DNA from 2 places in the Thiobacter subterraneus genome. Region 2 is predicted to be linked to the other one. Evidence: predicted binding sites of a transcription regulator. Region 2 holds the regulator's gene; the other holds the start of a gene.

Region 1 (15,582 bases), 270 kb from region 2:
CAGCGGGTGGAACGCGCCCACACCCGCTTCTACGGCATCGTGGATGCCGAGCCCGCGGCTGAACGCCTGTGGCGGGTGAAGGGCATCGTGGAGAAACCGAAACCGGAAGAGGCGCCCTCCACCCTGGCCGTGGTGGGCCGCTACATCCTCACCCCCCGGGTGTTCGACCTGCTGCGGGAGGTGCAGCCCGGCGCCGGCGGCGAAATCCAGCTCACCGACGCCATCGCCGCCCTGCTCGCCGAGGAACCCATCCTCGCCTACGAATTTACGGGCACCCGCTACGACTGCGGCAGCAAGCTGGGCTATCTCAAGGCGACCATCGACTATGCTTTGAAGCATCCGGAGGTGGGCGGGGCGTTCCGGGACTACCTGCTTTCCCTGCAGGGCCGCCTGCCCGGGTGACTGCCAAGGAGGGCATCATGGCCGACAAGCTGATGATCGTGATGGTGAACACCGACCCGCGCAATCCGGCGGAGCTGGGGGCGCCGTTTTTCCAGGCCACCGTCGCCGCGGCCATGGAATACGACGTGGAGATCATCCTGACCGCGGGGGCGGGCGAACTGGCCAAGCGCGGCGTGGCCGAGCGCATCCAGATCAAGGAAGGCAGCGGCAAGACCGTGTACGACTTCATGCGGGATGCCCATGAGGCCGGCGTGCGCTTCAAGGTGTGCACCCCAACCCTGGAACTGTGGGGCGAGGACCTGATCCCGGAGATCGAGGAAACCGTGGGCGGTGCCTACCTCATCCAGCGGGCCATGGATGACGACACCGTGACCTTCACCTATTGAGGGAAAGAGACCCAGGTACCGCGCTCCTGCGGCGATCAGCGCAACTTGTGGGAGCGGCTTGAGCCGCGACACAGGCCCTGGTGGGAGCGGCTTGAGCCGCGATGGCCATGGAGGCAGCCTTTTGGGAGCCGACCCCCTGGTCGCCGCTAAAGCGCCTCCCACAGTGGGGGCTGGGGCTGTGTGGGAGCGGCTTCAGCCGCGATGGCCATGGAAGCAGCCTTTTGGGAGCCGGCCCCCCGGTCGCCGCCAAAGCGCCTTCCACAGTGGGGGCTGGGGCTATGTGGGAGCGGCTTCAGCCGCGATGGCCGGGGCAGCCACCGACGAAGCCAAAAAGCATGAAACGGGCCGGAAAAATCTTTGAGCAGGTTTTTCGGCCGCATCCATTCCATCGAGGACCATCCGTGCTGACTGCCGAACAAGCCTGGGCCATGCTCCGGGAAGCGGAGCTGATCTACTCCAAAGACGAGGTCACTGCCGCCATCCAGCGGGTGGCGGCCGAGATCACCGCCCGCCTGGGTGAGCGCTATCCCCTCGTGCTCTCGGTCATGGGGGGCGCGGTGGTGTTTACCGGGCAGCTCCTGCCCCTGCTGCGTTTCCCCCTCGATTTCGACTACGTGCACGCCAGCCGCTACGGCCGGGCAACCCAAGGGGCCGAGCTCCTGTGGAAAGTGCTGCCCGGCGAAAGCGTGAAGGGGAGGGTGGTGCTGGTGCTGGACGACATTCTCGACGAGGGCCGCACCCTCGCCGCCATTCGCGACAAACTCCTGGACATGGGTGCGGCGGAAGTCTATTGCGCCGTGCTCACGGAGAAGGACACCGGGCGAGACAAGCCCCTGCACGCCGATTTCGTGGGGCTTCGGCTGCCCAACCGCTTCGTGTTCGGCTGCGGCATGGACGCCCATGGTGCCTGGCGCAATCTGCCGGAGATCTACGCCCTGCGGGAAGGCTGATCGTTGAGCGTTGCGGAAGGCTCGGCACCCCTTCCGCCTCCCGGGAGCGTGTTCCTGCAGCGGCCAGCGTGGCGGGTGAAGAGCTGCCGTGGCGAAGGCGCGCCCGCGCCGAAACGCTGCCTGCGGCGCCTGGTGCACCCGCAAGCCGGGCCGGCGAAACCCGGGTAAAATGCCGGCATCGTTGCGTCGCCGGCAGTCAGCCACGGAATTCCGCATTATGCTCGCCATCATCGGAGGCACCGGCCTCACCCAGCTCGCCAATCTGGAAATCACCCACCGGCAGGTCATCCGCACGCCTTACGGAGAGCCCTCCGGCGCGCTGACCTTCGGCCGCATCAAAAACGAGGAGGTGATCTTCCTCGCGCGGCACGGTTACGGCCACACCATCGCGCCCCATGAGGTGAACTACCGCGCCAACATGTGGGCGCTCCATTCGCGGGGCGTGAAGGACGTGGTGTCCGTGGCCTCGGTGGGCGGCATTCACCCGGACCTGACCCCGGGACGCATCGTCATTCCGGACCAGATCATCGACTACACCTGGGGCCGCAAGAGCACCTACCGGGAAGGCAACGACACGCCCGTGGTGCACCTCGACTTCACCCAGCCCTATTGCGAGGACATGCGCCACCTCTGCATGCAGGCGGCGGCAGCCGCGGGGGAGAGCTACGTCGCCGGCGGGGTCTATGCCTGCACCCAGGGACCCCGGCTGGAAACCAAGGCGGAGATCGACCGGCTGGAGCGGGATGGTGCCACCATGGTGGGCATGACCGGCATGCCGGAAGCCATTCTCGCCAAGGAGCTGGGCCTGTGCTACGCCCACCTGGGCGTGGTGGCCAACTATGCCGCAGGCCGCGGCTCGAGCGCCCAGGGGATCCGTCTCACCGATGTCGAGTCGGTGCTCAAGGGTGCCATGCAGCGGGTGCGCACCATTCTCGAGCACCTGGTGAGCCTGCACGCGAGCTGACCATGGCCGTCCGGGAAATCCTGCGCATGGGCGATCCGCGGCTGCTGCGGGTGGCGGATCCGGTGGAACGTTTCGACACCCCCGAGCTGCACGCACTCATCCAGGACATGCACGACACCATGGAAGCCTACGACGGAGCGGGGCTGGCCGCCCCGCAGATCGGCGTGCCCCTGCAGGTGGTGATCTTCGGCGTGCGCCGCAATCCACGCTATCCGGACGCGGAGGAAGTGCCCTACACCGTCCTCATCAATCCCACCCTCACCAAGCTCGACGATGAAATGGAGGAGGGCTGGGAGGGCTGTCTCTCGGTGCCCGGCCTGCGCGGTCTGGTGCCCCGTTACCGGCGCCTGCGCTATCAGGGGTTCGACGCCCGCGGCACCCCCATCGACCGCACGGTGGAAGGCTTCCACGCGCGCGTGGTGCAGCACGAGGTGGACCACCTTTATGGCATTCTCTACCCCATGCGCATGCGGGATTTGCGCAAGTTCGGCTTCACCGATGTGCTCTTTCCGGGCCAGCATTTGCAGGACGACTGATGGGCAAGGCCGCCGTTTTTCTCGACCGTGATGGCACGCTCAACGTGGAGAAGGAATACCTCCACCGCTGGGAGGACTGGGAATGGATACCGGGTGCCATCGACGCCATCCGGCGTCTGAACGAGGCGGGGTTCCTGGTCATCGTCACCACCAACCAGTCCGGCATCGCCCGCGGCTACTACACCGAGGCCGACGTGCTCGCCCTGCACCAGCGGGTGGACGAAGACCTGAAACGCCACGGTGCCCGCATCGACGCCTACTATTACTGTCCCCACCATCCCCAGTACGGTGAAAACCGCGACTGCGACTGCCGCAAGCCCGAGCCCGGCATGCTCCTCCAGGCCGCGCGGGAACATGACATCGACCTCACCCGCTCCTACATGATCGGCGACAAGGCGGCGGACGTGGAAGCCGCCCTCGCCGTGGGCGCCATGCCCATCCTCGTCCTGACCGGCTACGGGGTGGAGGAGCAGAAAAACGTCCCCCCGGCCACCGTCATCGTCCAGGACGTGGGGCGGGCGGTGGAGTGGATTCTCCAGTAACACTTGCAAAAAATCCTCAAGTTCCGCGCCAGACTGCCGCAATGGGTCTGTAGTCAACCACGGGCCCAGCATGCCGGGCTGAAAGCCCTCGCCCCTGCAAGGTCTGCCGGCACGGGTGCAAGGGGTGCAGGCATCCCATCGAGCAGAAGGCGCAGCTTGCTCAGGGGACGGGTTTTATGGATACGGTCTTCCAGGCTCACGTAGGAGAACATCGCGCCTTGATTGATCGTCTTGCCTCGCATCGGGGTCAGGGTGTCAGGATTTCCAGTGAACCAATTTCACCGCCTGCCCAGATGGACCCGGTTTTTACCAACCTGTTAGGTTTCCAGGCACCATGACTTAAATAAATTCAAGTGAGCACAGCCTCTAGTCTCCCTGTTTGTGCCTCATTCAAATAGCGTAAATGTGCGTGAATCTCGGCTGTTGGGTTGGCACGGGGTGGGGTATGGTTTGAGTATGGTAACTCGCTGCTGCTACAGCCAAATTAAGGCCGTGCTTCCGAACGTAATCGAGCGGATTGTAAGGATTGTCCGACTGAGCGTTCAAAGTCACTATAGGGATAGCCACTATGGTTTCAGCCACTGACCTCCCCGTCATTGTTCATTCTCTCTTTCGCTCGGGCAGCACCTATATTTTCGACGTGTTCAGGCGTGCTGGCGGTGGCAGCAAGTATTATTGCTATCAGGAGCCATTGCACGAACAGCTGCTCAGGTGTGCCCAAGAGGTTGCTTGGCTGCAAGATCTTACCGAGAGTAAGCGTCTAGCCGCAGGGTTGCGCCACCCTGCGCTCGAGAAAGCATATTTTGAGGAGTATGCGCCACTAGCAGAAGAAATTGGCCGGGTCTTCAGACCAGAATTTTCTTATGACCTTTACTTCATGGATTCTCACTCGGCCGCGCCCGATTTGGAGAGGTATTTTTCACTTCTATGCACGAAAGCCCCACGCCGTCCCGTCCTGCAATGCTGTCGCTCCACCGGACGCTTGGCATGGATCACGAATCGTTTCCGGGCAGTAAATGTGTTCTTGTGGCGATCGCCCTATGATCAGTGGCGTTCGTACCAGGTCAATTCCTATTTTGATGCGACCTCTCTGCTGATATTGCGGTCGAGCTTCGCGCCTCCGGTGATGCAAGCGTTACGCGAGCGATTGGCCGTCCCCGCCCTCACGGAGACCGACCCACGGGATGCTATCCGTCAATATCAGGAACTGGAGTTGGACTCGGATACACGCCTTACCGCGTTCTTAGGGCTGTGGTGTTATGCCATGCTTGAAGCCGGTCCCCGGTGTGACGTAACGATTTCCATGGATTTGCTGAGCAGCAGCGCCGCCTACCGGAAAACCATCCTCGAATCCCTGGCTAAACTGGGAATTGCGCACCTTACCTTCGACGACTGCGCCATGCCTCGGCATGAGCGCCATCCGCGCGAGGTGGCAAGATTTATCCGCCGCGCGGATCAGGTACTAAGACTGTTTGCCAACCACGGGTACAATGCAGCGCAGTTGAGCCATCTAGAAACATTGCTAAACCCTGCTACCGGGGTAGACGCAGGCGCTACAGGTCCTCGTACACACGGATTCAGTTTTCACGCGATCGACCAAGCGGCAGGGAAAACAAAGCCTTGCCTCGTGGTTGCTGCCCCATTCCCGGTTTATCCGGCAATTTCCGGGGGTGAGCGCCGAGTTTTTTATTTGTATAGGTCCTTGTTGGGAAGATTTGAGGTGACGCTTTTGACCATTTCTGGACCGGACAAGCCGCCTGGGACATATGTTATCCAGCCCGGCTACAGGGAGATAAGGGTGGCCAAGAGCATCCTGCAGCTTGCGCACGAAGTTGAACTAAATAATGCGGCGTCTCTGTCGACAGAGGACATCGGAATGACGTCCCACATATTTGATACGCCGGAGTTTATGGATGTGCTTCGCGATCTTGTAAAGGGTGCTAATTTTGTCTGTTTGAGCCATCCGTATCTCTATCCGGCTGTAGCGGCGGTGTGGAACGGACCGATTTTTTACGACGCACACAACGTGGAATTTGATTTAAAACGCCAGATGCTCCCAGAGTCCCCGATACGTGACGTGCTGCTCAAGGTTGTCGAGGAGGTGGAGAAAGCCTGCTGCAAACGCAGCGAGGTGGTGTACTGCTGTTCTGAAGAGGACCGAAAACGGCTAAGCGAGCTTTATAACACTCCCTTGGAAAAAATATTCGTTGCGCCAAATGGCTATTCGGAAGCAGAGATTGAGTTCGTCAGCCTCGGGGAGCGCGTACGACTACGCGATACCAGCAATTTGCCGAAAATCGCGGTATTCATAGGGTCAAACCATCTTCCAAATGTGCATGCATTAGAAAGCGTTTTTCGCATAGCCGATCAACTGCCGGAAATACAATTTATCGCAGCCGGGTCGGTTTGCGACGCTTTCCCAAATGGATCCAGGCGCAGCAATGTACATTTGGTGGGGATGATAAGCGAGGAAGAGAAAAAGGAGCTGCTTGCAATAGCCGCGGTGGCTGTCAACCCCATGGAGATTGGGTCGGGGACCAACTTAAAAACAATCGAATTTCTCGCTGCGGGAGTGCCGCTGGTCACGACGCCATTTGGTGCCAGAGGGCTCGGGCTGGTTGACGGAATACACTGCAGGATCAGGGAAGTTGCGGAGTTTCCGGCAGCAATTCGCGAATTGACAAGCAGCACCAACGACAAGCTGGTTGCCCGTATGGTCGAGGCGGGCCATGCACACGCGCGGGCCAATTTCAGTTGGGAAGGTGTTGGGGCGCGCCTGATTGCGGAGATTGCCCATACACTAGGCGAAAGTTTTCGGTTCAAGGGGCTCTCATTAGAGCTGCAAAAGAAGGTGGCCGATCCTGAACCGGTTGCAAAAATTGCTGTCGAGCCATCTGATAGCCTAGGCCAAGGCAAAAGCCCTGGTTTCGGCGTCAATATTATCGGGCATGTAAGCGGAAATCTTGGTATCGGGGTGACCGCAAGGAATTTTATCGCGCTACTGCTGGAACACAACATACCTGTCAAAATCCTAGACATTGACCCTGGATTGGGGCGCTGGCGTGCCGATTTGACATACGCGCACTATGAGGTGGCCAGCGAAAGGGATCTGACACATCAGGTGAGTATTTTTATCTTGCCCCCAGAAACTATTGCATACCTGGCGCGTACTTCGCCGCGGCTCTTTGACCGGGCCCGACTTTTGGTGGGACTGTCCATGTGGGAGCTTCCGGTGGTGCCCAAAGCATGGCGGGGCGCCTTGGAAAGCATGGATGTCTTGTTGGCAGAGTCGGAGTTCATTCGTTATGCCTTCGAGTTCAACCTGTCGGGCGTCTTTACCCTGCTCGCGCATCATCCGTTGTACCTCCCGGATGGGATTCGGGGTGATCGTGCGAGATTCGGTTTGCCGGAAGATTGCCTCGTTTTCATCAACAGCTTTGAGCCGCACAGCGATCCCGCGCGAAAAAATCCGTTCGCAGTCCTCGAGGCTTTCAAGCTGGCTTTCCCGTCCGAGCCAAACGTAAGGCTTGTTTTCAAAATAAACAACGCTTACATCAATGGAAGACTTCATCCCGCCGCGGAGCAGGTGAGGGTTGCGGCGGAGCGCGATCCGAGAATCATTCTGGTCGTAGAAAAAATGAATTACCGGACCGCACTTGAGCTCTATGCCAGTTGCGACGTGTTTGTCTCGTTGCATCGGTCGGAAGGGCTTGGGTTGGGACTGATGGAGGCCATGGCCCTGGGGAAACCGGTCATTGCCACGGCGTGGTCGGGGAACATGTCGTTCATGGATCATGAGTCGGCCTGTCTGGTACGTTACAGGCTGCGTCCATTGAACGGCACGATTCGTGTTTATACCCCTGAGTTTGTCGGAGGTGACTGTGTATGGGCCGAACCCTCGGTTGCTGATGCGGCAGCCTGGATGCGCCAGCTATTCGAGGACGAGAAATTGCGAGTGGAAAAGGGGCAACGGGCTCGGGCGCGAATGCAGGCACACCAGAAGCTTGCCCAGGGCGCCTTGTTCCTGCGCGAGCTGAAGGCAATCTGGGAAGCGCGCAGGTTCATGCCGCCCAAGCACGAGAGCCTGAGTGCGGGTGTGGCTCACAGTGCGCCTCGGGATGAATCCTATGCACTGTGGCGGTCCAAACAGTCCTTGACGGAGGTACATGCCCAGACTTTCGCGGAGCGGATGATGCGCAAATGGAAGCAGCGGCCGACTTTTCGCCTGGTATTGATGCTGCAGCCTGGGCAGGAGACCCAGCTGGCGGACACGATCGATTCGCTTGCCAGCCAGCTTTACCCGGGCTGGCGCCTGGTCGTCGTCGCGCCTTTTGCTGCGCCGGATCCGGCATTCAACGAAGTCGAGCAGCTCGGCTGGGTCGAAGCGCATTCTTCCGAGGAACGGGTGCGTGCAGTCAACGCCCTGGCTGCCGAAGGAGCTGGCGACTGGCTCTGGCTGCTTCCGGGCGGAGCCAAAATAGAACCGCACGCGCTGCTGCGCTGGGGCGACTACATCGATTTGCACCCGGAGTGGCGGGTCATCTACTGCGACGACGACCGCATCCTGGCCGACGGCAATTTTGGCGACCCCTGGTTCAAACCCGATTTCAACCTGGACCTGCTCCGCTCCATGGACTACGTGGGACCATTTCTTGTGCGCGGAGATGCCCTGCTGGAAGCGGGAGGCTATTCCGGGCTGGAGGGGGCGGAATCCTATGACCTCCTGTTGAGGGTCCTCGATCGCTTTGGTGAGGCGAGCATTGGGCATGTCGCTGACGTGTTGCTGCACCTGCCGGGTACCGGGATCCTTACCTGGTCGGCAGAGGCCGCCATGGAGGCAGTGCGGGAGCATTTGGTCCGGGCTGGCATCAGTGGAGACGTGCTGCCCGGATACATCCCGGGCACGCACAGAATCGTGTACCGGCATACGAGCACCCCCCTTGTCTCTGTCATCATTCCCAATCGGGACAAGCTGGAGTATCTCCAGCCCTGCGTCGAGAGCCTGCTGGAAAAGACCACCTATCCGAACTATGAGGTGCTGATCGTTGACAACGGCAGCACGGATCCGGATCTCCTCGAGTACTACCGTGATCTCGAGCAGACCCAGGGGGAGCGTGTTCGAATACTTGCCTACGACGCGCCGTTCAATTTTTCCGCAATGAACAACGAGGCGGCGCGGCAGGCGCGGGGAGAATATCTGCTGCTGCTCAACAACGATACCCAGATCGTTCAGGGGGAATGGCTGGAGCGCATGGTATCCCACGGGCAGCGCCCGGAGGTCGGCGTCGTAGGTGCCCGCCTCGTCTATCCCGAAACCGGCAAACTGCAGCACGCAGGCGTTGTGCTGGGTTTACGTGGGGTGGCTGAGCACGTGTTCACTGGAGAGCTCGGCCTGACCGATCCCGGTTACATGAACCGCGCCCTGGTGGACCAGAACTATTCCGCCGTCACGGCGGCGTGCATGTTGGTACGGCGCTCAGTTTTCGAGGAAGTGGACGGGTTTGACGAACAGCGTTTCGCAGTTTCCTTCAACGATGTGGATCTCTGCCTGAAGATCGGCATACGTGGCTACAAGGTCGTCTGGACCCCCTATGCGACGGTGGTGCATCACGGCTCTGCTTCCCAAAAGGCGGGCGGCGGAGATGTGGTCGCGCAGGCCATGCAGGTCCAGCGGTTTGAGGCAGAACACCGTGCCATGCTGGCCAAGTGGCTTCCCACTCTGGCCAACGACCCTGCCTACAACCGTCATCTCAGCCTCCAGCCTCCGGGATACGAGGTGGAAACCGCCATCGTCATCGACTGGGATCCTTATTTCCATGATCGGCCCCGCCTGCTGGGCCTGCCTCTCTCGGGCGGCTCCGGTGAATATCGTGTGATCAGCCCCTTCCGGGCCCTGAGCCGGGCCGCGCTGGCCCACGGTGATGTGGTTCAGACCGGCAAATATTTCGAGAGTCGCCTGCCCACGCCGGTGGAGCTCGAGCGCGCCAAGCCCGACACCCTGGTGCTGCAGGCCGCCTTGGGGGATCCGGCGCTCCAGGCCATGGCTGACTACCGACAGTTCAACGGCGACGTCATGCTGGTTTTTGCCCTGGACGATCTGGTCACCCAAATGCCGCCCGAGAACCCTTTCTTTCGCCACGCGCCGCGGGATGTCAAGCCTCGGCTGCGGAAGGCGCTCTCCCTGTGCGACCGGGTGGTGGTCAGCACGGAACCCATTGCCGAACTTTGCCGCGCCATGCATGGGGACGTGCGCGTCATCCCCAACCGGCTCGAAAAGGCGATCTGGGGAGGATTGTCTTCCCGCCGGCGGCGGGGCACCAGGGCCCGCGTTGGCTGGGCGGGCGCCCAGCAGCACGCTGGTGACCTTGCCCTCATCGTGGAGGTGGTCAAGGCCACTGCGCAGGAGGTGGACTGGGTGTTCTTCGGCATGTGTCCCGAGGCGCTGCGGCCGTTCGTCAGGGAGTATCACGACTTCGTGGTCTCGTTTTACGACTATCCCGCCAAGCTGGCGAGCCTGGACCTCGATCTGGCCGTGGCGCCCCTCGCCATCAACCCGTTCAATGAAGCCAAGAGCAATCTGCGGCTTCTGGAATACGGCATTCTGGGCTGGCCAGTGGTTTGCACTGACATTTATCCGTACCGGGAGGCACCGGTCAAACGGGTGCCCAATACGCCGGAGGCCTGGATCGAGGCGATCCGCGAGCGGATTTACGATCTGGACGCCGCAGAAAGGGAAGGCGAGCGCCTTCGCCAATGGGTTCTGCAGCATTACATCCTGGAAGACCACCTCGGCGAATGGCTGCGGGCGCTGACGCGGTAAGGTTCAGTGCCGGAGTGCCGGGTGGGCGCGCGGCCGGGCGCCGTGCGTCCACCCGTAGCTAGGTCCACACTTCCTGCCCGCCCAGGCTAAAGTTTCGCCCCCCCTCTCCGTTAAAGGGCTTGACGGCGACGCATCCAACCTGTCGCCGCGCCCGCCGCCATGCGGGTTTACCTGTCAAGGAGATGAAAAATGGCTCTGATCGTCAATACCAACATTGCCTCCCTGAACGCCCAGCGCAACCTGGCCACCAACAGCAGCCAGCTGGCGGTCACGCTGCAGCGGCTGTCCTCGGGTCTGCGCGTCAACAGCGCCAAGGACGATGCGGCGGGTCTGGCGGTTTCCCAGGCCCTGACTGCCCAGATCCGGGGCAACAACCAGGCGGTGCGCAATGCCAACGACGGAATTTCCCTGGGCCAGACCGCCGAGGGCGCCCTGGGCCAGATTGCCAACAATATCCAGCGCATCCGCGAGATCGCGGTGCAGGCGGCCAACGGCACGTTGAGCGATGACAACCGGAAACAGCTGCAAAAAGAGGTGGACCAGCTGACCCAGGAGATTTCCCGGATCGTGCAGACCACCCAGTTCAATGGCACGTTGCTGCTGTCTGGCAGCAATACACTCACGTTCCAGGTCGGTGCCAGCGGTACCGCCGATAACCAGGTCACTGTGACGACGACCAACCTGGCCACAAACGGTGCGGGTGGTCTCTATACCTACAGTGGCTCCCTCACTGCAACGAAAGTCATCGACGTCACGAGCCAGACGACTGCCTCGGCGGCACTGGCAAACCTCGACGCGGACATCGCCCAGATTTCCACCATCCGCTCCACCTTCGGTGCGGTGCAGAACCGGTTCGAGGCGGTGATCGCCAACCTGCAGAACTATGTGGAGAACCTGGAGGCTTCCCGCAGCCGCATCATGGATGCCGACTTCGCGGCCGAGACCGCCGCGCTCACCCGCGGCCAGATCCTGCAGCAGGCGGGCACCGCGGTGCTGGCCCAGGCCAATGCCCTGCCGCAGACGGCGCTGACGCTCCTGCGGTAAATCCGGAACAGGGGAGCATGAGGACGGGAGGGGCCAAAGGCGCACGCCGGCGGCCTTTTCCTCCATCTGATCCCCTCATGCACGGAGGGTAGGCCATGTCAAACGGTCCCATTTCCCCGTTGGGCCAGTCGGTGGGGATGACCGGTGCCCCGTCTGCGGCGCAGAACCCGCCGGCGGAGCTGCCGGTTTCCACACCGCCGCCGATAGCCGTACCCGCGCCGGTTCAGGCGCTGCCCGGGCAGAAGCAGCAGGCCGATGCCCAGGCGGTGAAGCAGGCGGTGGAGCGCATCAATGCCTTCATCCAGTCCGCCCAGAGCGATCTCAAAATCTCGGTGGACAAGGACACCAAGATGGTGGTGGTGAAGGTGGTGGATCGGGAAACCGGCGAGGTGATCCGCCAGATTCCCCCGGAAGAGGCGCTCAACATCGCGAAGCATCTGGATTCGGCGCAGGGCGTGTTGTTCCGGTCCAAGGTCTGATCGGGCAGTCCGGCATGGCGCTTCGTGCGCCATGCCGTTCCTTCGGGGAAAACAGGCAATACAGGAGAGTGTCATGGCGATTTCATCGGCCGGGATTGGTTCCAATCTGGACGTCAACGGGCTGGTCTCCCAGCTCATGGCCATCGAGCGCAAGCCGCTCAACGTCCTCGACCAGAAGAAATCGCAGCTCAACAGCGAGATTTCCGCCTACGGTCGGCTGAAGAGCGACCTCGCCGCCCTGCAGAGCGCCATCGGTGCGCTCAAGGACGCGGCCGATTTTCAGGTTTTCAAGGCCACGCCGGCCAGTGACGGCTATTTCACTGCCTCCGCGGATGCCACCGCGCTGGCGGGCACCCATTCCATCACCGTGACCCAGCTCGCCCAGGCACAGAAGCTGGTGTCCGCGGCCTTCGCCGACACCAACACCACGCCGGTGGGCGAGGGCACCCTGACCCTGAGCAACGGCACGGACAGTTTTTCCGTCACCATCGACAGCAGCAACAACACCCTGGCGGGCATCGCCAATGCCATCAACTCCGCCACGGGCAACTTCGGCGTCTCCGCCACCCTGCTCAACGATGGCAGCGGCTACCGCCTGGTGCTCTCGCCCCGGGACACGGGCGCGGCCAAGGCCATCACGGTGGCCGTGAACGACACCGGCGACGGCAACAACACGGACAACCTGGGCCTGTCCCGCCTTTCCTACGTCCCGGGCGCGCAGAACCTCAGCCAGACCGTGGCGGCGCAGGATGCCATCCTCACCGTGGACGGACTCACCGGCATCACCAGCGCCTCCAACACGGTGAGCCGCGTGATCCAGGGCGTCACCCTGAATCTCAAGGCGACCGGCAGCACCACACTCACGGTGGCCGTGGACAAGGAGGCGATCAAGGGCAAGGTCAACGATTTCATCAGCGCCTACAACAAGCTGGTGAGCGACATGGACGAGCTGCACCGCAAGGGCGGCACCCTGGAAGGACGCAACACGGTGCTCACGATCCGGTCCCAGATCCTGGGCGTATTCAACGCTTCCGTTAATCTGACCGGAAACGATTTCAACTACCTGTCCCAGATCGGCATCAGCATCCAGAAGGACGGCAAGCTGGCCCTCAATGCCAGCGACTTCGATGCCGCCGTCACCGGCAAACTGGACAGCGTGATCCGGTTGTTTACGGACGACACCCAGGGCTTCGGCCAGCGGCTGTACACCGAACTGGGCAACCTGCTGCAGACCAACGGCGTGCTGGATGCCGCCACGCAGGGTCTCAATGCCAACATCTCGGAGATCGAGCGGCGCAAGGATCAGCTCTTGGTGCGGCTCGATCGCATGGAGCAGCGCCTGCGCGCCCAGTTTGCCGCGCTGGATGCCATGCTGGGCAGCATGCAGCAGACCAGCAGCCAGCTCATGCGCGCGCTTTCCTCACTTCCCCGCTGACCGACGAAAGGACGGACGACCACCATGAACACGATGAACCGGGCTCTCAACGCCTATGCGGACGTGGATCTGCAAACCGCCGTCTCCACGGCGAGCCCCGTGCAGCTCATCGTGCTGCTCTATGACGGGGCGCTGGCGGCCCTCGCCTCGGCCAAGGGGCGGATGCAGGAGATGAAGCTCGCCGAGAAGGGCGCCCTGATTTCCAAGGCCATCGGCATCGTGGAGGGGCTGCGCTCGGTGCTCAACCACGAAAAGGGCGGCGAGATCGCGCGCAACCTGGATGATCTCTACGACTACATGAAGCGGCGCATGGCCACTGCCAACCTGAAAAACGACCCCGCCATGCTGGACGAAGTCATGGGCCTGCTCGCAAGCCTGCGCGAGGCCTGGGTGGAGCTGGCCGCGCAGGAACGCCAGCAGGCGGCCCCGGCCAGGCTCACCGAGGCGGCCAGCGGCGTGAGCCTGAGGGCGTGACCATGGATGCCACCGAGGCGCTCGACCAGTACCGCGTGATCGAGGAGACCACGCGGCGCATGCTGGCTGCCGCCCGGGCAGGGGACTGGGACACCCTGGTCAATCTGGAAACCGACCGCAAGGCCATGATCGAACGCGTGACCGCCCAGGAAGTGGATTTCGGCCCCCGCGCCGCCGAGAAGGATGGCTGCATCCGGGCGATCCTCAAGGCCGACCAGGAAATCACCCGCCTCACCCGCGCCTGGATGGACGAGATGCAGGACATGCTGGCCACCCTGCGTGCCCAGCGCAAGCTCGCCGAGGCGTATCACCATGGGTCGGGCGCGGGCGGCTGAGGCGGCGCCGTGGACGGGCAGAGGCTGGCGCAAACCGGGCCCTTGGGGCAGGTGCCGGATCTTGTCCCCGTCAAGCCTGACCGGCTGCCGCGCCGTCCCGACTGGCCGCGCCAGCGCCAGCGCCGCCGCCAGCCGCCATCCCCCACGCCCCAGGCCCCCACGCCGCCCGGCCACGTGGACGACTACGCCTGAGAAAAAGGGAGGGGCTATAATCCTTCACGTCGCGACTGCCCTGCGAGGAAGTGGTCATGGAAGGCGCGTTCGTTCTCACCTGGAAGGAAATCCTGATCGGCGCGATCGTGGTGCTGGGCGTGTACATCGCCGAGCTGCTGCTCCTCATGCACGGCTCCCGTGGCCAGGGCAGGACACTCTGGCGACGGGGTGCCCAGGCGCGGGAACTCATGGAGCTGCGCCGGGAGGTGGCCGAGCTCCGGGAGCGTGTGAACCGGCTGGAACAGGCTGCGAGCCGCGCCACCGAGGAAACGCCCGTCACGCCCTATACCAAAGCCTTCCAGCTCGCCAAGCAGGGGCTGGACGTGGCGGAAGTGGCAGCCTCCTGCGGCATTTCCCGCGCCGAGGCGGAACTCATCGTCGCCATGCAGCGGGGCGGGCACCTCTGACCCTCTCCGCATCGCGGGGACGCTGAGATGCCGGTCAACGACGTCCTCGCCCAGCTCCAGCAGCTGCTGCGCCGCACCACGCCCCTGGTGGAAGGGGCGGAGCGCCTGCCCGAAACCTTCCTCAAGCTCACCCCGGGGCAGCAGGTGCGCGCCACCGTGCTGTCCCAGTTGCCCAGCGGGCGGTTTCTGGTGCAGGTCAACGACCAGCACCTGGACCTCAACCTGCCCCGCGACACCCAGCCCGGCAGTCAGGTGGAGCTGCGCTACGTGGGCAGCCAGCCGCGCCTGACCTTCATGCTGGCCGGCGAGCCCGCGGCGCCCAACCGCTCCCCGGTCAATCTGAGCGACACCGCCCGCTACATCGGTGCCCTGCTCGCCCGGGCCAGCAACCTGGCCGCCCAGAGTGCCCCAGCCACCGCCGCCACGCCGGTGCTCAACGCGCCGCCCAGCGATCCCCAGAAGCTTGCCGTGGCCCTCAAGACGGCCCTGGCCGAGAGCGGGCTGTTTTATGAATCCCACCAGGCGCAGTGGGTGGCGGGGGAGCGCAGCCTGGCGGCGCTGCTGCGGGAACCCCAGGGTCAGCTGTCGCAGCCGC
Region 2 (15,582 bases):
GTCCCATCCTCGTGGTCATGATTTTGGCCATGATGGTGCTGCCCCTGCCGCCCTTCCTGCTGGACGTGCTGTTCACGTTCAACATCGCGCTGGCGATGATCGTGCTGCTCATCAGCCTGTACGTGACCCGGCCGCTGGATTTCTCGGTATTCCCCACGGTGCTGCTGCTCACCACCCTGCTGCGCCTGTCCCTCAACGTGGCCTCCACGCGTGTGATCCTGCTGGAGGGCCACACCGGCGGCGATGCGGCGGGCAAGGTGATCGAGGCCTTCGGCCACTTCCTGGTGGGCGGCAATTACACCGTCGGGCTGGTGGTGTTCATCATCCTGGTCATCATCAACTTCGTGGTGATCACAAAGGGTGCGGGGCGGATCGCGGAGGTGGCGGCACGCTTCACCCTGGACGCCATGCCGGGCAAGCAGATGGCCATCGACGCCGACCTCAACACTGGCCTCATCGGCGAAGACGAGGCCCGCCGCCGGCGCGCGGAGGTGGCGCGCGAGGCCGAGTTCTACGGCGCCATGGATGGTGCCAGCAAGTTCGTGCGCGGCGATGCCATCGCAGGCGTGATCATCATGGTGATCAACATCGTGGGCGGCCTGCTGGTGGGCATCTTCCAGCATGACCTGTCCCTCGCCCAGGCCGCCAACAACTACACCCTGCTCACCATCGGCGACGGCCTGGTGGCGCAGATCCCGGCACTGGTGATTTCCACCGCCGCGGGCATCGTCGTGGCGCGCGTGTCCGCGGAAACGGACATGAGCGAGCAGCTCGTGGCGCAGATCTTCGAGCGCCCCCAGGTGCTCATGCTGACCGCAGCCATCCTCGCCTTCCTGGGCATCATTCCGGGCATGCCCCATGTCGCCTTCCTGCTGCTGGCCACCGCCCTGGCGGGCGTGACCTGGTTCCTCACCCAGCGCGAGCGGGCGGCCGCCGCCCGGGCCGAGGAGGCCGCCCCGGCGCCCGTGCCGGAAACGGTGGAAGTGAGCTGGGACGACGTGCAACCGGTGGACACCCTGGGACTGGAAGTGGGCTACCGCCTGATTCCTCTGGTGGACCGCAGCCAGGATGGGGAGCTTTTGCGCCGCATCCGCGGCATCCGCAAGAAATTCGCCCAGGACTGGGGCTTTCTGGTGCCTGCCGTGCACATCCGCGACAACCTGGAACTGCGGCCCAATGCCTACCGCATCACCCTCAAGGGCGTGGAGGTGGGCAGGGGCGAGGCCTTCGTGGGTCAGTATCTCGCCATCAATCCGGGGCGTGTGCTGGGCAGCCTGCCCGGCACCCCCACCCGCGACCCCACCTTCGGCCTGCCTGCCATCTGGGTGGACGCCAGCCTGCGCGAGCAGGCCCAGACCTACGGCTATACCGTGGTGGATGCCAGCACGGTGATCGCCACCCATCTCTCCCACATCATGCAAAGCCATGCCGCCGAACTGCTGGGGCGGGAGGAAGTGCAGCAGTTGCTCGACCACATCGCCAAGGAGTCGCCCAAGCTGGTGGAAGAGACCGTGCCCAAGCTGGTCTCCCTGAGCCTGTTGCAGAAGGTGCTGCAAAGCCTCCTGGAAGAAGGCGTGCACATCCGCGACATGAAGACCATCCTGGACACCCTGGCCGACCATGCCACGCGCACCCAGAACGCCGATGAGCTCACCGCCGCGGTGCGCATCGCCCTGGGCCGTTCCATCGTGCATGGCCTGTATCCGGGCAGCGACGAACTGCAGGTGATCGCCCTCGACCCCACCCTGGAGCACCTGCTCATGCAGGCGGTGCAGGTGGGCGAAGGCCAGGGCCCCGGGCTGGAACCGGGGCTGGCGGAGCGCCTGCTCACCCAGACCCGCCAAGTGGTGCAGCAGCAGGAGGCCCAGGGGCTGCCGCCGGTGCTGCTCGTCCCTGCGCCGCTGCGCACGCTGCTGTCGCGCTTCCTGCGCCGCGTGGCCCCCCAGCTCAAGGTGCTGTCCCACGCCGAAATCCCCGACACCAAGACCGTCAAGGTCACCGCCGTTTTGGGAGCTAGCGCATGATCGTCAAGAAATTCTCCGCGCCCACCACGCGCGAGGCCCTGCGTCAGGTACGCGATGCCCTCGGCCCGGATGCCCTGATCCTGAGCAATCGCCCGGTTCCCGGGGGCGTGGAGATCATGGCGGTGGCGGAAGAGGACGTGGCCTCCCTCACCGGCCCGGTGCCGCCGGCGCGGCCAGCCCCCAGCGTGCGCCACGAGATCCCGGGCGTCACCATCCCTGCCCCCGGCCCCAGGCCCGCGCCGCCTGCCCCGGAGCGCACGGCCCCGGAAGCGCCCGCACCGGCCAGGACGCGCGAGGCCGCCCCCGCCGCGGCAGCCGAGCTGGTGCAGGGACTGGCGCAGGAACTCAGGACCATCCGCATGATGCTGGAAGGGCAGCTCGCCGGTTTTGCCTGGAACGAACTCAAGGGGCGCGAGCCCTTCAAGCTGGAAGTGATGCGCAGTCTGCTCGCCGCGGGCTTCAGTCCCCTGCTGGCACGCCAGCTCATGGAAGCTATGCCCCGCGAGCTCGACTTCGAGCGCGGCCTGCGCTGGGCCAAGGCGGCGCTGACGCGCAACCTGCGCTGCGTGGCCGCCGGCGAGGATCTCATCGAACAGGGGGGCGTGTACGCCCTGGTGGGTCCCACGGGAGTGGGCAAGACCACCACCGTGGCCAAGCTGGCGGCACGCTGCACCCTCAAGCACGGACCGTCACGCCTGGCGCTGGTCACCACCGACACCTACCGGATCGGCGCCCACGAGCAGCTGCGCATCTACGGCAAGATTCTCAACGTGCCCGTGTTCTCGGTGAAGGATGAGACCGACCTTAAGCTCACCCTCACGGACCTGGCGGACCGTCATCTGGTGCTCATCGACACCGTGGGCATGAGCCAGCGCGACCGGCGCATCGCCCAGCAGATCGCGCTGCTCTCCGGACAGGGGCGCGAGGTGAAGCGTCTCTTGCTCCTGGCCGCCACCGCCCATGGCAGCACTCTGGACGATGTGGTCACCGCCTACCGGGGCCACGGCATGGCGGGCTGCATCCTGACCAAGGTGGATGAGGCCATGAGTCTGGGGCCGGTGCTGGATGTCGCGATCCGCCACAAACTGCCGGTGCATTTCCTCACCAATGGCCAGCGCGTGCCGGAGGATCTGCATCTCGCCCACGCCGGCTATCTCATCGACCGAGCCTTCCGCCCGCCGCGGGAGGATCCGGCCTTCACGCCGCGCCCCGAGGAATTCTCCCTGGTGGCCGCGGCCGCCAGCCTGGCCGAAGACAGTCCAGCCGGAAGCGTGGCACCCCCGACGTGGTGAGGATGGGCCGCTGACATGGGGCCCTTCGTCCACGACCAGGCCGAAGGTCTGCGCCGGCTGCTGCGCCCGGACTTCCTGCGTGTGGTCGCGATCACCGCCGCCCTCGAAGGCGTGGGCCGCACCCTGGTGCTGACGACGCTTGCCGCCAGTCTGGCCCAGCGTGGCCGCCGCGTGCTGGTGGTGAGCGAGCGTCGGCACCGCATTCCCAGCGATCTCGCACCGCCCCCCCGCCACGACCTGGCGGCCGTGCTGCGTGGCCAGCGGACCCTGCAACAGGTGGTGAGTGAAGGTGCTGCGGGGGTGGCCTGGCTGGAGCTGGGCGATGCCCTCGCCCGCCTGCCGGCACTCGACCCCTCGGCCCAGGAAAACCTGGGCACCGCCTTTGCCCAGGTGGCGGAGGCCATGGACGTTCTTCTGTTGGACCCCTTCCCGGGCGACCGAGCCAGCAGCCTGGCCCTGCAGCTCGCCGCCCAGGAACAGGTACTCGTCGTGTCCTGCGCGGCCGATGCCATCACGCAAACCTATGCCCTGATCAAGCGTCTTGCGCGGGACTTCGCCCAGCGGCGCTTCCATCTGGTGGTGGCCAAGACCGGCTCTGGTGCGAAGGCGCGGGCCATTTATAATAATCTCGCGCAGACAGCGGCCCGCCACCTGGGTGTCCGGCTGGAATGGCTGGGCGAATTCCCGCTGGATGCCCAGGCGCGACAGGCCGACCGCCTGGGACGCAGCGTGGTCGATGCCTTTCCCGACAGTCCCGCCGCAGGCGCCGGCCGCCTCGTCGCGGAAGCCATGAATGGCTGGCCCTGGCCCGATGGGGAGGCGGGACGCCCCGGCGCCTTTCTGCACAGACTCGTAATGACCAGCCGCCTCGCGGCCGAAAACGCCCACCTCTGAGGGCCCCGCATACGGCAAGGGAAGCGCTTGAAAAAAGAGGAATACGTCCAGAAGTTCGCGCCGCTGGTGAAGCGCATCGCCTACCACCTCATGACGCGGCTGCCGGCCAGCGTGCAGGTCGACGATCTCATCCAGGCAGGCCTCATCGGGCTGCTCGATGCAGCCGAACACTACGACGGCAGCCAGGGCGCCCAGTTCGAAACCTATGCCGTGCAGCGCATCCGCGGCGCCATGCTGGACGAGCTGCGCCATGCCGACTGGCTGCCGCGCACGGTGCGCAAAAACCTGCGCCAGATCGAGGCCGCCATGAGCAAGCTGGAACAAGCGCTCGGCCGCCCCCCCACGGAATCGGAACTGGCCCAGGAGCTCAACGTGTCCCTGGCCGACTACCAGCAGATGCTGCTGGATGCACGGGGCCACCAGCTCGTCTACTACGAGGATCTGCAGGATTCGGAGGGGGCGGATTTCCTGGAGCGCCACCACGCCACGGATGCCGACAATCCCCTGCGCATCCTCGAGGATCAGGGGTTCCGGCAGATGCTGGTGGAGGCGATCAAGAGTCTGCCGGAGCGGGAGCGCCAGATGATGGCCATGTACTACGAGCAGGACCTCAATCTCCGTGAAATCGGCGAGGTGCTGGGTGTGAGCGAATCCCGCGTCTGCCAGCTGCATACCCAGGCGGTCGCGCGGCTGCGCGCCAAGCTGCGCGAGTGGCTCGAGAGCTGACCGTGTCGTTCTTTTCCCTGCGCATCCCGCGCTTTGGTTGAACCCCCATGGATTTCATCAGCCTCATCGGCATCCTGCTCGCGCTCACCGCGGTCATCGGCGGCCAGATCCTGGAAGGCGGCCATGTCGGCTCACTGCTGCAGATCACCGCCTTCGTCATCGTCATCGGCGGCACGGCGGGGGCGGTCATGCTGCAAAGCAGCCTGCCCACCTTCCTGCGCGGCATGCGCATGGTGAAATGGGTGTTCGTGCCGCCACCCCTGGACGCCGAACCCTTGATCCAGCGCATCACCCAATGGAGCGCCACCGCGCGCAAGGGCGGACTGCTGGCGCTGGAGCCCCTGATCGACGACGTGGCCGACCCCTTCACCCGGAAGGGCCTGCAGATGCTGGTGGATGGCGCGGAACCGGAAACGCTGCGCGACACCCTCCAGGTGGAAATCGACGCCTATGAGGACCGGCAGCGCCAGGCCGCCCGGGTCTGGGAATCTGCGGGCGGCTATGCCCCCACCATCGGCATTCTGGGCGCCGTGCTGGGTCTGATCCACGTCATGGAAAATCTCTCCGACCCTTCCAAGCTGGGCGCGGGCATCGCCGTTGCCTTCGTGGCCACGGTTTATGGCGTGGGTTCCGCCAATCTGCTGTTTCTGCCCATCGCCAACAAGCTCAAGAGCCTGATCGCCCGGGAGATCACCCTGCGCCACATGCTGGTGGAGGGACTCATTTCCGTGGCCAACGGAGAAAACCCGCGCCTGATCGAACGCAAGCTGCGCGGCTATCTTGCCTGACCCGGCCCCCTCAAGACCGCGGGCACGCGGCCGATAATGCAGGGACCATGAGCCCCCGCACCCGGCGCAAACGCCCCGAAGACCACGAAAACCACGAGCGCTGGCTCGTTTCCTACGCGGACTTCATCACTTTGCTGTTCGCCTTCTTCGTGGTGATGTACGCCATCTCCTCCATCAACGAGGGCAAGTACCGGGTGCTCTCCGATGCCCTCCTCAATGCCTTTCGCAACGCCCCCTCCTCCCTCAACCCGGTGGAATTCGAGGCGCGGCTTTCGCCGGGCACCGGCACCCAGCCCATCAAGGCCGCACCGGTGAAAAAACCCGACAGCGAGCCAGATCCGCGCCTGCGCAGGCAGACCGAAAGCATGAAGAAAATCGCCCAGGACCTGCTGCAGGTGATGGCGCCCCTGATCAAGGAAGGCCAGGTACGGGTCACCCAGAGCCAGCGTGGCGTCACCATCGAGATCAACGCCGCCGTGCTGTTTCCGCCCGGGTCCGCCACCCTGCAGGGTGAGCCGGTCAAGGTGCTCGCGGCCGTGGCGAAGCTGCTGGCCCAGGTGCCCAACAAGATCCAGGTGGAGGGGCACACCGATGACAGCCCCATCAACACCGCGCTCTACCCCTCCAACTGGGAGCTTTCCACGGCGCGCGCCGCCAGCGTGGTGCGCCTGTTCGAGGCCAACGGCGTGAGCCCGGACCGGCTGGTGGCGGTGGGCTATGCCGACAACCGGCCCCTTGCGCCCAACACGGATGAGCAGAACCGGGCACGCAACCGCCGGGTGACCCTGCTCGTGATCGCGGAAACGCCTGAGAAGGTAAAGGACATTCCCATCGCCGGCGTGCTGGACGGCGGCAAGGGACACTAGGCCTGCCGGGAAGCTTCCGCGACGTCCCCCTTGCCACCGGCTCTGCCAGCCCCGGTCGCGCAAGGGTGCGCGCCTCCGGACCGTCCCCGCCAAGGCGGGCGTCACGACATTGGAGCAGACAGGAAAAAGGCGGCGGGACTAGGCTCTGCCCAAGGGACGGCCCGTGGGCGCAGGACAGGGTTGGCCGTCCGGCCCGTAGGCCTGCGCCACCTCCTGGGCCGCGCCACGCAGGACCGCCAGGGCCTGCTGGTTGTGCTGCAGGCGGGCCTGGATGAGCGCGCCGTTCTCCTCGTTGAGGGCACGCGCCGCGCGCGCAGCCTCGATGAGTGCCTGCCAGAGCGCGTTTACACCACTGGCCTGTGGAGCGAAGCGATGACACCAGGCGCTGATTCCCGCCTGATCCACCTGCCCCGTGAGGTTCATGAGCTCACGGTTGCGGGCCTCGGCCAGTTGCGCCAGATGCACGACCTGCGCCGACTTGCGTTGCGCCAGCGCCACCAGCGCGTCGGCATCGCCACGCAGAAGGGCGGCATGTTCTTCCTCAAGCAGCGCGTGCAGGGCCTGGTAGCCCGCCCGCTCCGCCTGCAGCATCGCGGTCAGGGTGTTGGGGGCTTGCGGGGAGGAATCCCGGGTCATGGTTGGGAAACGGCCGCGACCTGCCTGCTAGCGTCGAAAGGCTTGCCCCCACTCCGGGAATGGGACACCCAGGCGGTCGCCTTGCGGGGGGCAGCCAGCGGAGCTGCCGGGAGGGAGACGATGTCAACCATTTGCGCAGGGCTCCATACACGCCAGGGGGTGGCCGCGCAGCCTGACGCTAGCCCTTGCGGCTCAGCACCATTTCCTTCACGGTGGCGATGAGCCGGTCGGCGATCGCGTCCGGATTGACCTTGAAGCGCCCTTCGCTGATTGCCTGCTTGATGGCCTCGACGCGGGCGGTGTCCACCACCTCCACCCGCTCCAGCTCGCTTTCCAGGGCCTGCAGTTGCGAGGACAGGGGATTGATGTCCACCTTTTCGGAGGAGGTGGAGGAGGAAGCTGGGCGCTTGGCCGCGCCCGTCCCGGCTTTCTTGGCCGGGGCCTGGGTGGCCTGGGTCTTGCCCACCGGCTTGGACGAGTTGTCGATTTTCAAGGCATTTCCCTTCGCTGTCAGTGGAGCGGGAAAGGCAGCCCGCCTTGCCCAGGGTTTTCGGCGGCAAACCCGGAAACTTGAGCACCCCGCATGACGATCGTGCAATGCAGGCGATGGGCAGAGAGCCCACGTCAAGCAAGGCTTCCCGGGGCGGGACCGGGCTCGACACCCGGACTTCGCAACGCTCGAGTTTACCACCAAGCCGGGGGGCGCCGGCGTCTTCAGTAGCTGACCTCGACAGTGCCGTCCGGGCGTGCCACCCCGGTTACCGTCTGGCCCGAGGCGGTACGTACCTGCACGGTCTGACCGGCACTGGCATTGGTGACTGCCCGACCCTCGGCGCTCACCCGGAAACCCTCGCCCTGGACGATGAGCTTCACGGTCTGTCCCTGGCGAATCACGAGCGGCGGGCGCAGCATGTCCTGCCGCAGGGGATAGCCCGGAAGCAGCCCCACGGTGAGGGTCTGCCCCACCGCCTGGGCCGGATCCGTGAGCACCCCCGGCGGCAGTTGGGTGAGATCCAGGGTCTGCAGTGCCAGATCCTCCGCCGCGAGCGGACGTCCGGCGGCAAGGGGACGGGCCGCCGTCACCACCGGCGCATGCACACGCACCGTCACCGGCACATAGACCGTCCAGGCTGCGCCGGCGGCACAGCGAACCCCCACGTTGACGGTGCCCCAAAGACGGACCCCCGGTGGCAGGAACACCTCCAGCCGCTGGCAGCGGGGCAACGCCAGCCCCGGATCCAGCGCACCCACCTCGACGCGGACCTCGCCCGGCTGCCCCGCCAGCTGCTGGTATGCGAATTGCTCCACCTCGCGGCGCAGGGCATCGGGCGCGGCCGGTGCGGCGAGCGCGCTCCATCCCGGCAGCAGCCACAGGCCAAAGGCGAGCAGGCGCGGCAGGTGCGCTAAAGTTGCACCCATGACGCGCCGCAAATGGGACAGAACTAAGGCGAACACAACACGATTGTAGCAGGCCGCGAAGGCGCCCCCCTGACCCGACCGACAGGGGACGCGCAGCCGAACCGCGGCCCGGACAAGAACCGAGCAGCATCCATGCCCCCACTCAGCAATCCCACCGAGCTTGCGCGCGAGACGCTCAAGCAGCTCGCCGCGCGGCGCATCGCCCCCACACCGGAAAACTACCAGCGCATTTACCGGGAACTGGCCGGCGCCGCCCCGGAAACCGCCGCCTCGGAAGCCGTGGAGGAAAACCTCGCGCGCATTCTGGAAAACCTGGGTCCCCGTCTGCCGGCCCAGGCCCCCCGCCTGCGCGAGCTGGCCAAGGCCGTGGAGGCCCGAGACTGGGAAACCTTTGGCGCCACACTGGAGGGACTCGTCGCGCCCCAGGGCGGGGAGGCGGCCAACTGGGCAGAGATCATCCGGGAGCTGATCCGCCAGTGGGATCTCAAGCAGGCCGGGCTCACCACGCCCCGCAAGAGGGAAGCCCTGGAGCGGGTACTCATCAATTTCGGCCGCAATCCCGCAGAGCTGGCGCAAAAGCTCGCGGCCCTAACCCGCGCCTGGTCGGAGGGTGCCGTCGGGCCCTCCGACATCGAGCTCGCCCCCGCGGCCCCGGAGCCGGCGCCCGACCGGCGTGGCACGCCGATCACGGCCGCCGTGCCGGAAGATCTCCCGGCCATGCTGGCGGAACTGCTAGCCCAGGCGCTGGTGCAGGGCGTGCTGCCGCGCCTGTCCCACGTGCCCGGTCTGGCCGCAGAAGCCCAGCGCCTGGCCGACCAGGCCCGCAGCGCACGCACTCCGGAGGCCTTCGCCACGCTGTCCCGGGCCCTGCGCCAGTTCTGGATCCAGGTGGAACTGCAGACCCAGGCGGAAACCGGCGTGTTGGACGGTCTCATGCGGCTGCTCAGGCTGGTGATCGAAAACATCGGCGAACTGCTGCTGGATGACCAGTGGCTGCGCGGCCAGCTCACCGTGGTGCAGGAAATCATCAGCCGGCCGCTCGATGCGCGCGTCATCGCCGATGCGGAAAAGCGCTTCAAGGAAGTGATTTTCAAGCAGGGCACCCTCAAGCACAGCCTGAACGAGGCCAAGACCACCCTCAAGAATCTGGTGACGGTGTTCATCGAGCGCATCGGCGAGATGTCGGAGAGCACCGGCGGCTACCGCAAGAAAATCGAACGCTATGCGGAAATCCTGAGTGGCACCGAGGATCTGCCCACCCTGAACCGGATCCTGCAGGACATTCTCGCCGACACCCGGAGCATGCATCTGGACATGGTGCGGTCCCACGACGAGCTGGTGGCGGCGCGCCAGCAGGTCGAGGCGGCAGAAGCCCGGGTCAAGCAGCTGGAGGCGGAGCTCGACCAAGTCTCCGAGCTGGTGTACCAGGACTACCTCACGGGCACGCTGAACCGGCGCGGTATGGAAGACGCCTTCGAGCGGGAATTCGCCCGTGCCGAACGCCATGGTCTGCCCCTTTCCATCGCGCTGCTGGACGTGGACCACTTTAAGCGCCTCAACGACACCTATGGCCACGAAGCCGGCGACCAGGCGCTGGTACACCTGGCGCAGACGGTGAAGGACATCCTGCGTCCCACCGACGTGGTGGCCCGCTACGGCGGGGAGGAATTCGTCATCATCCTGCCGGACACCACCGCCGAAGACGCCGTCAAGATCATGACCCGGCTGCAGCGGGAGCTCACCAAGCGTTTCTTCCTCCACGACAATCAGCGCATCCTCATCACCTTCAGCGCCGGCGTGGCCCAGCGCGAGGGCCGCGAGAGCGCCGAGTCCATGATCGCGCGAGCCGACGAGGCCCTCTACCGCGCCAAGCAGGCCGGCCGCAACCGCGTCTTCCTCGCCCAGCCGCTGCAATCCGCTGCCGGCTGAAGCGGCAAACTTTGCCGCCGCCTCCCTCCCGCCTGCCGGCAGGGCTTGCCGGCACCCGGGGCGAAAGGCCACCGTTAGGGCCCTCGCGCCCGCCGCCGCGGGTTGGCACGGTTGCTGCTTGTCACTGGTCGCCCAACCAGGAAACACGCAGCCATCATGGACAAGCTGGATCACCTGTTCCAAGGCCACGCAGCGGCCCTCAAGCTCGCAAGCTTCCGCCAGCAGCTTCTGGCCTCCAACATCGCCAACGCCGACACGCCCCATTACAAGGCGGTGGACATCGATTTCGCCGCCGAGCTCTCCCGCGTCATGAGCGGGCGCGCCGCCCCGGGCACACTGGCCACCACCCACCCGCGCCACCTGCCGGCGCCCGGTGCCAATCCCCTGGGGGCCCGGGTGCTCTATCGCAGCGACGTGCAGGGCAACATCGACGGCAACACGGTGGACATGGACCGGGAGCGCGCCCAGTTCATGGAGAACGCCCTGCGCTATGAAGCCATCGTGCGTGTGCTCAACACGGAAATCCAGCACATGAAGGCCGCCCTGCGCACGCAGTAACGAGGAGCCAGCATGTCCCTGTTCAATGTGTTCAACATCGCCGCCAGCGCGCTCACCGCCCAGTCCCAGCGCCTCAATGTGGTGGCGAGCAATCTCGCCAATGCGGAAAGCGCCACCAGTGTCAACGGCGGCCCCTACCGGGCCAAACAGGTGGTGTTCCAGGCCGTTCCCATGGGGACGCCCAGTGTCACGGCCGGCGCAGGCGTGGTGGTGCGCGAGGTGGTGGACGACCCCTCGCCCCTGCGTCGCGTCTATGACCCGCGTCATCCTGCGGCGGACAAGGATGGTTACGTCACCTACCCCAACGTGAACGTGGTGGACGAAATGGTGAACATGATCTCGGCCTCCCGTTCCTACCAGAACAACGTGGACGTGATGAACACCACCAAGGCCATGATGCTCAAGCTGCTGACCCTGGGCCAGTGAAAGGACCAATGCCATGACACCTGCCGTCTCTGCCGTTGCTTCCGCCGCTGGCGCGCGTGCCGCCGACAGCGTGGCCGCCACCGAGGACCGTTTTCTCAAGCTGCTGGTGGCGCAGATGAAGAACCAGGATCCCCTGAATCCACTGGACAATGCCCAGGTCACCAGCCAGATGGCCCAGCTGTCCACCGTCACCGGCATCAACAGGCTGGCGGATCTGGTGGAAAAAATCTCGGGCGCGCTGACCCAGGCCCAGTCGCTGCAGGCTGCCGCCATGATCGGCCGCGGCGTGCTCACGGAGGGCAGCACCCTGCTCCTGCGCGACGGCACGGGGCTGGCCGGGTTCGAGCTCGCCGCGCCCGCGGACCAGGTGCTGGTGGCCATCAGGGATGCCGCGGGCCAGCCCCTCTACAGCGCCAATCTCGGGGCCCAGCCTGCCGGCGTGAATGTGTTCCAGTGGGACGGCGTGCGCGATGATGGCCAGGCCGTCCCCAGTGGGGCCTACCGCTTCGAGGTGCAGGCACGCGCCAACGGCCAGCCGGTGACGGCCACCGCCCTGTCCCATGGCACGGTGGCCAGCGTGAGCCTGAACCGGGGTCAGGTGGAACTGAATCTTCTCGATCTGGGGGCAGTGACGCTGTCCCAGATCAAACAGGTCATGTAAGCCCAGCAAGCGAAAGGAGAATGCGATGAGCTTCCAGCAGGGTCTTTCCGGTCTGAACGCCGCAGCGAAAAGCCTCGATGTCATCGGCAACAACGTGGCCAACGCCTCCACCGTGGGCTTCAAGGCCTCCCAGGCCCAGTTCGCCGACGTCTATGCCGCCTCCCTCGCCGGGGCGACGGGTCTGGCCGCCGGCATCGGCACCAAGGTGGCCACCATTGCCACCCAGTTCACCCAGGGCAACATCAGCGTCACCAACAATCCCCTGGACATCGCCATCAACGGTCGGGGCTTCTTCCGGGTGGACCAGCAGGGCACCATCTTCTACACCCGCAACGGCCAGTTCCAGCTGGACAAGGACGGCTATATCGTCACCGCCGCCGGCGAAAAACTCACGGGCTACGCCGCCAATGCCACGGGCCAGATCCTGCCGGGGGCGCTGGTGAACCTGCAACTCTCCCAGGCCGACATCGCTCCTTCCGCCACGGCCAACGCCAACGTGCTGGTGAACCTGGATTCGCGCGCCACGCCTCCCACGGCGGCGTTCAACTACCTGGACCCCACCACCTACAACAGCTCCACGTCCATGACGGTGTATGACAGCCTGGGCAATGCCCAGACCTACACCTTCTACTTCCGCAAGACGGCAGGCAACACCTGGGACGTGTACAGCAGCCTGACCAATCCGGCGGGGACCACCACCCTGCAAAACGGTGGCAGTGCCATCACCACCCTGGTCTACAACACCTCGGGTGTGCTCACCGGTGGTGCCGTGGTGACGGCCAATGTGCCCGCCGGCGATTTGGGCACCGGGGCCGCCGCCCTGTCTTTCACGCTGGATTTCACCGGCTCCACCCAGTTCGGCAGCCCGTTCTCGGTGAACGCCATCACCCAGGACGGCTACACCTCGGGCCGTCTCACCGGCTTCTCCATTGACGACAACGGCATCATCCAGGCCCGCTACTCCAACGGGCAGAACAAGGCCCAGGGGCAGATCGTGCTGGCCAACTTCACCAATCCCCAGGGCCTGCAGCCCCTGGGCAACAACCTGTTCGCCGAGACGGCGACTTCCGGCCAGCCCCTGGTGGGCGCTCCGGGCAGCGGCGCCCTCGGGGTGCTCCAGTCCTCGGCTACCGAGGATTCCACGGTGGACCTGACCGCGGAACTGGTATCCATGATCACCGCCCAGCGCGTCTATCAGGCCAATGCCCAGACCATCAAGACGCAGGACGCAGTGCTGCAGACGCTGGTGAACCTGCGTTGAGGACTGAATCTTCGCCATGGACCGTCTCATCTACATCGCCATGACCGGCGCCCGCAACGTGCTGGCGCAGCAGGCCACCAACAGCCACAACCTGGCCAATCTCAGCACCAGCGGCTTCCGTGCCCAGCTGGACAGCTTCCGCGCCGTGCCGGTGGTGGGGGCGGTGCTGCCCACGCGCACCTATGCCGTGGATGCCACGGTGGGCACGGATTTCCGGCCCGGCGTCGTCCATACCACCGGCCGCCCGCTGGATGTGGCCATCCAGGGCCGGGGCTGGATCGCGGTGCAGGCACCCGACGGCTCCGAGGCCTACACCCGCAACGGCAGCCTGCAGCTCAATGCCAACGGCGTGCTGCAGACCCGGGACGGTTTCAATGTGCTGTCCGACGCCGGTCCCATCACGGTACCGCCGGATACCGAGCTCACCATCGCCAAGGATGGCACCCTGTCCACCGTGCCCGGCACCAACCAGAAGAACCAGATCACCGAGGTGGGCCGCATCAAGCTGGTCAACCCGCCCGAGGCCGATCTGGTGCGCGGCGAGGACGGGCTGTTCCGCCTTGCAAACGGTGGCCGGGCACCGGCCGACGACACGGTGGTGTTGCACACCGGCGCGCTGGAAACGAGCAACGTGAACCCCGCGGAAGTGCTGGTGAACCTGATCTCCCTGCAGCGGCAGTTCGACCTGCAGATGAAGCTGATCCAGAACGCGGAACAGAACGCCGCCAAGGCCGCGGCCCTCCTCAACCTGAACGGATGACGCCATGATTCGCTCCCTGTGGATTGCCAAGACCGGGCTGGACGCCCAGCAGATGAACATCGACGTGGTGGCCAACAACCTGGCCAACGTCAGCACCACCGGCTTCAAGCGCAGCCGGGCGGTGTTCGAGGATCTGCTCTACCAAACCCTGCGCCAGCCTGGCGCCAAGTCCTCCCAGCAGTCGGAGATTCCCTCGGGCCTGCAGCTGGGCACGGGGGTGCGCCCCATTGCCACCGAGCGCATCTTCACCCAGGGCAATCTCACCCAGACCGGCAATCCCCTGGATCTGGCCATCAATGGCAACGGTTTTTTCCAAATCACCCTGCCCGACGGCACCACCGCCTACACCCGTGACGGCTCCTTCCAGATCAACAGCCAGGGCCAGGTGGTCACCGCCAGCGGCTACACCGTGGCCCCCGCCATCACCATTCCCGCCAACACCGTGAGCATCACCGTGAGCGCGGACGGCATCGTCTCCGTGCAGCAGGCGGGCAACCCCGCCCCGGTGCAGGTGGGGCAGCTGCAGCTGGCGAGCTTCATCAACCCCGCCGGCCTGCAGAGCATGGGTGAAAACCTCTACCTGGAAACCGCCGCCTCCGGCGCGCCGTCCACCAACACGCCGGGCACCAACGGGCTGGGTGTGCTCAACCAGGGGTATCTGGAGACCTCCAATGTCAACGTCTCCGAGGAACTGGTGAAGATGATCGAGGCCCAGCGTGCCTTCGAGCTGAATTCCCGCGCCATCAGCGCCTCCGACCAGATGCTACAGCGTCTGGCCCAGTTGTGAGGAAGTTTTCCATGAAACGCCTGCTCCTGCCCCTGGTCGCTGCGCTTACGGCCGCCTGCGCCACGGTGCCGCCCACCAACGTGCATCAGCCCATGACGGCACGGCCCGCGCCCGCACCTGCACCGGCGCCGGTGGACGGCGCCATCTACCACGCCAATGCGCCCCTCAACCTGTTCGAGATGAAGCGCGCACGCAACGTGGGCGACATCCTCACCATCCAGATCAACGAAAAGACTTCCGCCACCAAGAAGGGCAACAGCGCGGCCTCGCGCCAGAGCAGCAACAGCGTGGCGGTGCCCACCATCCTGGGGCTGCCCGGCAAGTCCTTCCAGGGCATGGAGCTGTCCACCTCCGCCAACCACAAGTTCGAAGGCAAGGGCGAAAGCAACAGTAGCGACAGCTTCACCGGGACCATCACGGTCACCGTGATCGAGGTGCTGCCCAACGGCAACCTGCTGGTCTCCGGCGAGAAGCAGCTGGGCATCAACCAGGGCACGGAATACATCCGCTTCTCGGGCGTGGTGGATCCGGCCACCATTGGCTTTGGCAACACGG

What was found. Region 2 encodes FliA, which starts transcription of late flagellar genes. Its sites were predicted from a motif close to CTAAAGTTTNNNNNNNNNNNGCCGNTA; they were not measured.
Region 1: a site for FliA is predicted at 10,687-10,713, ahead of ACZ42P_RS01555 (flagellin N-terminal helical domain-containing protein). Genes of this name have one in related genera too.

Annotation. Positions count from the first base shown of each region.
Region 1 covers NZ_AP042402.1:270,488-286,069, reverse strand. The annotation lists gene galU (UTP--glucose-1-phosphate uridylyltransferase GalU) at 1-402, shown strand, start outside; gene ACZ42P_RS01585 (DsrE family protein) at 420-788, shown strand; gene ACZ42P_RS01580 (hypoxanthine-guanine phosphoribosyltransferase) at 1,190-1,738, shown strand; gene ACZ42P_RS01575 (S-methyl-5'-thioinosine phosphorylase) at 1,956-2,702, shown strand; gene def (peptide deformylase) at 2,705-3,238, shown strand; gene gmhB (D-glycero-beta-D-manno-heptose 1,7-bisphosphate 7-phosphatase) at 3,238-3,780, shown strand; gene ACZ42P_RS01560 (glycosyltransferase) at 4,349-10,600, shown strand; gene ACZ42P_RS01555 (flagellin N-terminal helical domain-containing protein) at 10,790-11,644, shown strand; gene ACZ42P_RS01550 (flagellar protein FlaG) at 11,740-12,123, shown strand; gene fliD (flagellar filament capping protein FliD) at 12,197-13,558, shown strand; gene fliS (flagellar export chaperone FliS) at 13,583-14,032, shown strand; gene ACZ42P_RS01535 (flagellar protein FliT) at 14,035-14,367, shown strand; gene ACZ42P_RS01530 (hypothetical protein) at 14,377-14,559, shown strand; gene ACZ42P_RS01525 (DUF2802 domain-containing protein) at 14,616-14,987, shown strand; gene fliK (flagellar hook-length control protein FliK) at 15,015-15,582, shown strand, end outside.
Region 2 covers NZ_AP042402.1:540,243-555,824, forward strand. The annotation lists gene flhA (flagellar biosynthesis protein FlhA) at 1-2,024, shown strand, start outside; gene flhF (flagellar biosynthesis protein FlhF) at 2,021-3,316, shown strand; gene ACZ42P_RS02850 (MinD/ParA family ATP-binding protein) at 3,332-4,210, shown strand; gene ACZ42P_RS02855 (RNA polymerase sigma factor FliA) at 4,238-4,936, shown strand; gene ACZ42P_RS02860 (flagellar motor protein) at 4,984-5,724, shown strand; gene motD (flagellar motor protein MotD) at 5,772-6,590, shown strand; gene ACZ42P_RS02870 (flagella synthesis protein FlgN) at 6,729-7,226, opposite strand; gene flgM (flagellar biosynthesis anti-sigma factor FlgM) at 7,405-7,719, opposite strand; gene flgA (flagellar basal body P-ring formation chaperone FlgA) at 7,941-8,645, opposite strand; gene ACZ42P_RS02885 (GGDEF domain-containing protein) at 8,778-10,574, shown strand; gene flgB (flagellar basal body rod protein FlgB) at 10,731-11,132, shown strand; gene flgC (flagellar basal body rod protein FlgC) at 11,145-11,558, shown strand; gene ACZ42P_RS02900 (flagellar hook assembly protein FlgD) at 11,572-12,219, shown strand; gene flgE (flagellar hook protein FlgE) at 12,245-13,480, shown strand; gene flgF (flagellar basal-body rod protein FlgF) at 13,497-14,240, shown strand; gene flgG (flagellar basal-body rod protein FlgG) at 14,245-15,027, shown strand; gene ACZ42P_RS02920 (flagellar basal body L-ring protein FlgH) at 15,039-15,582, shown strand, end outside.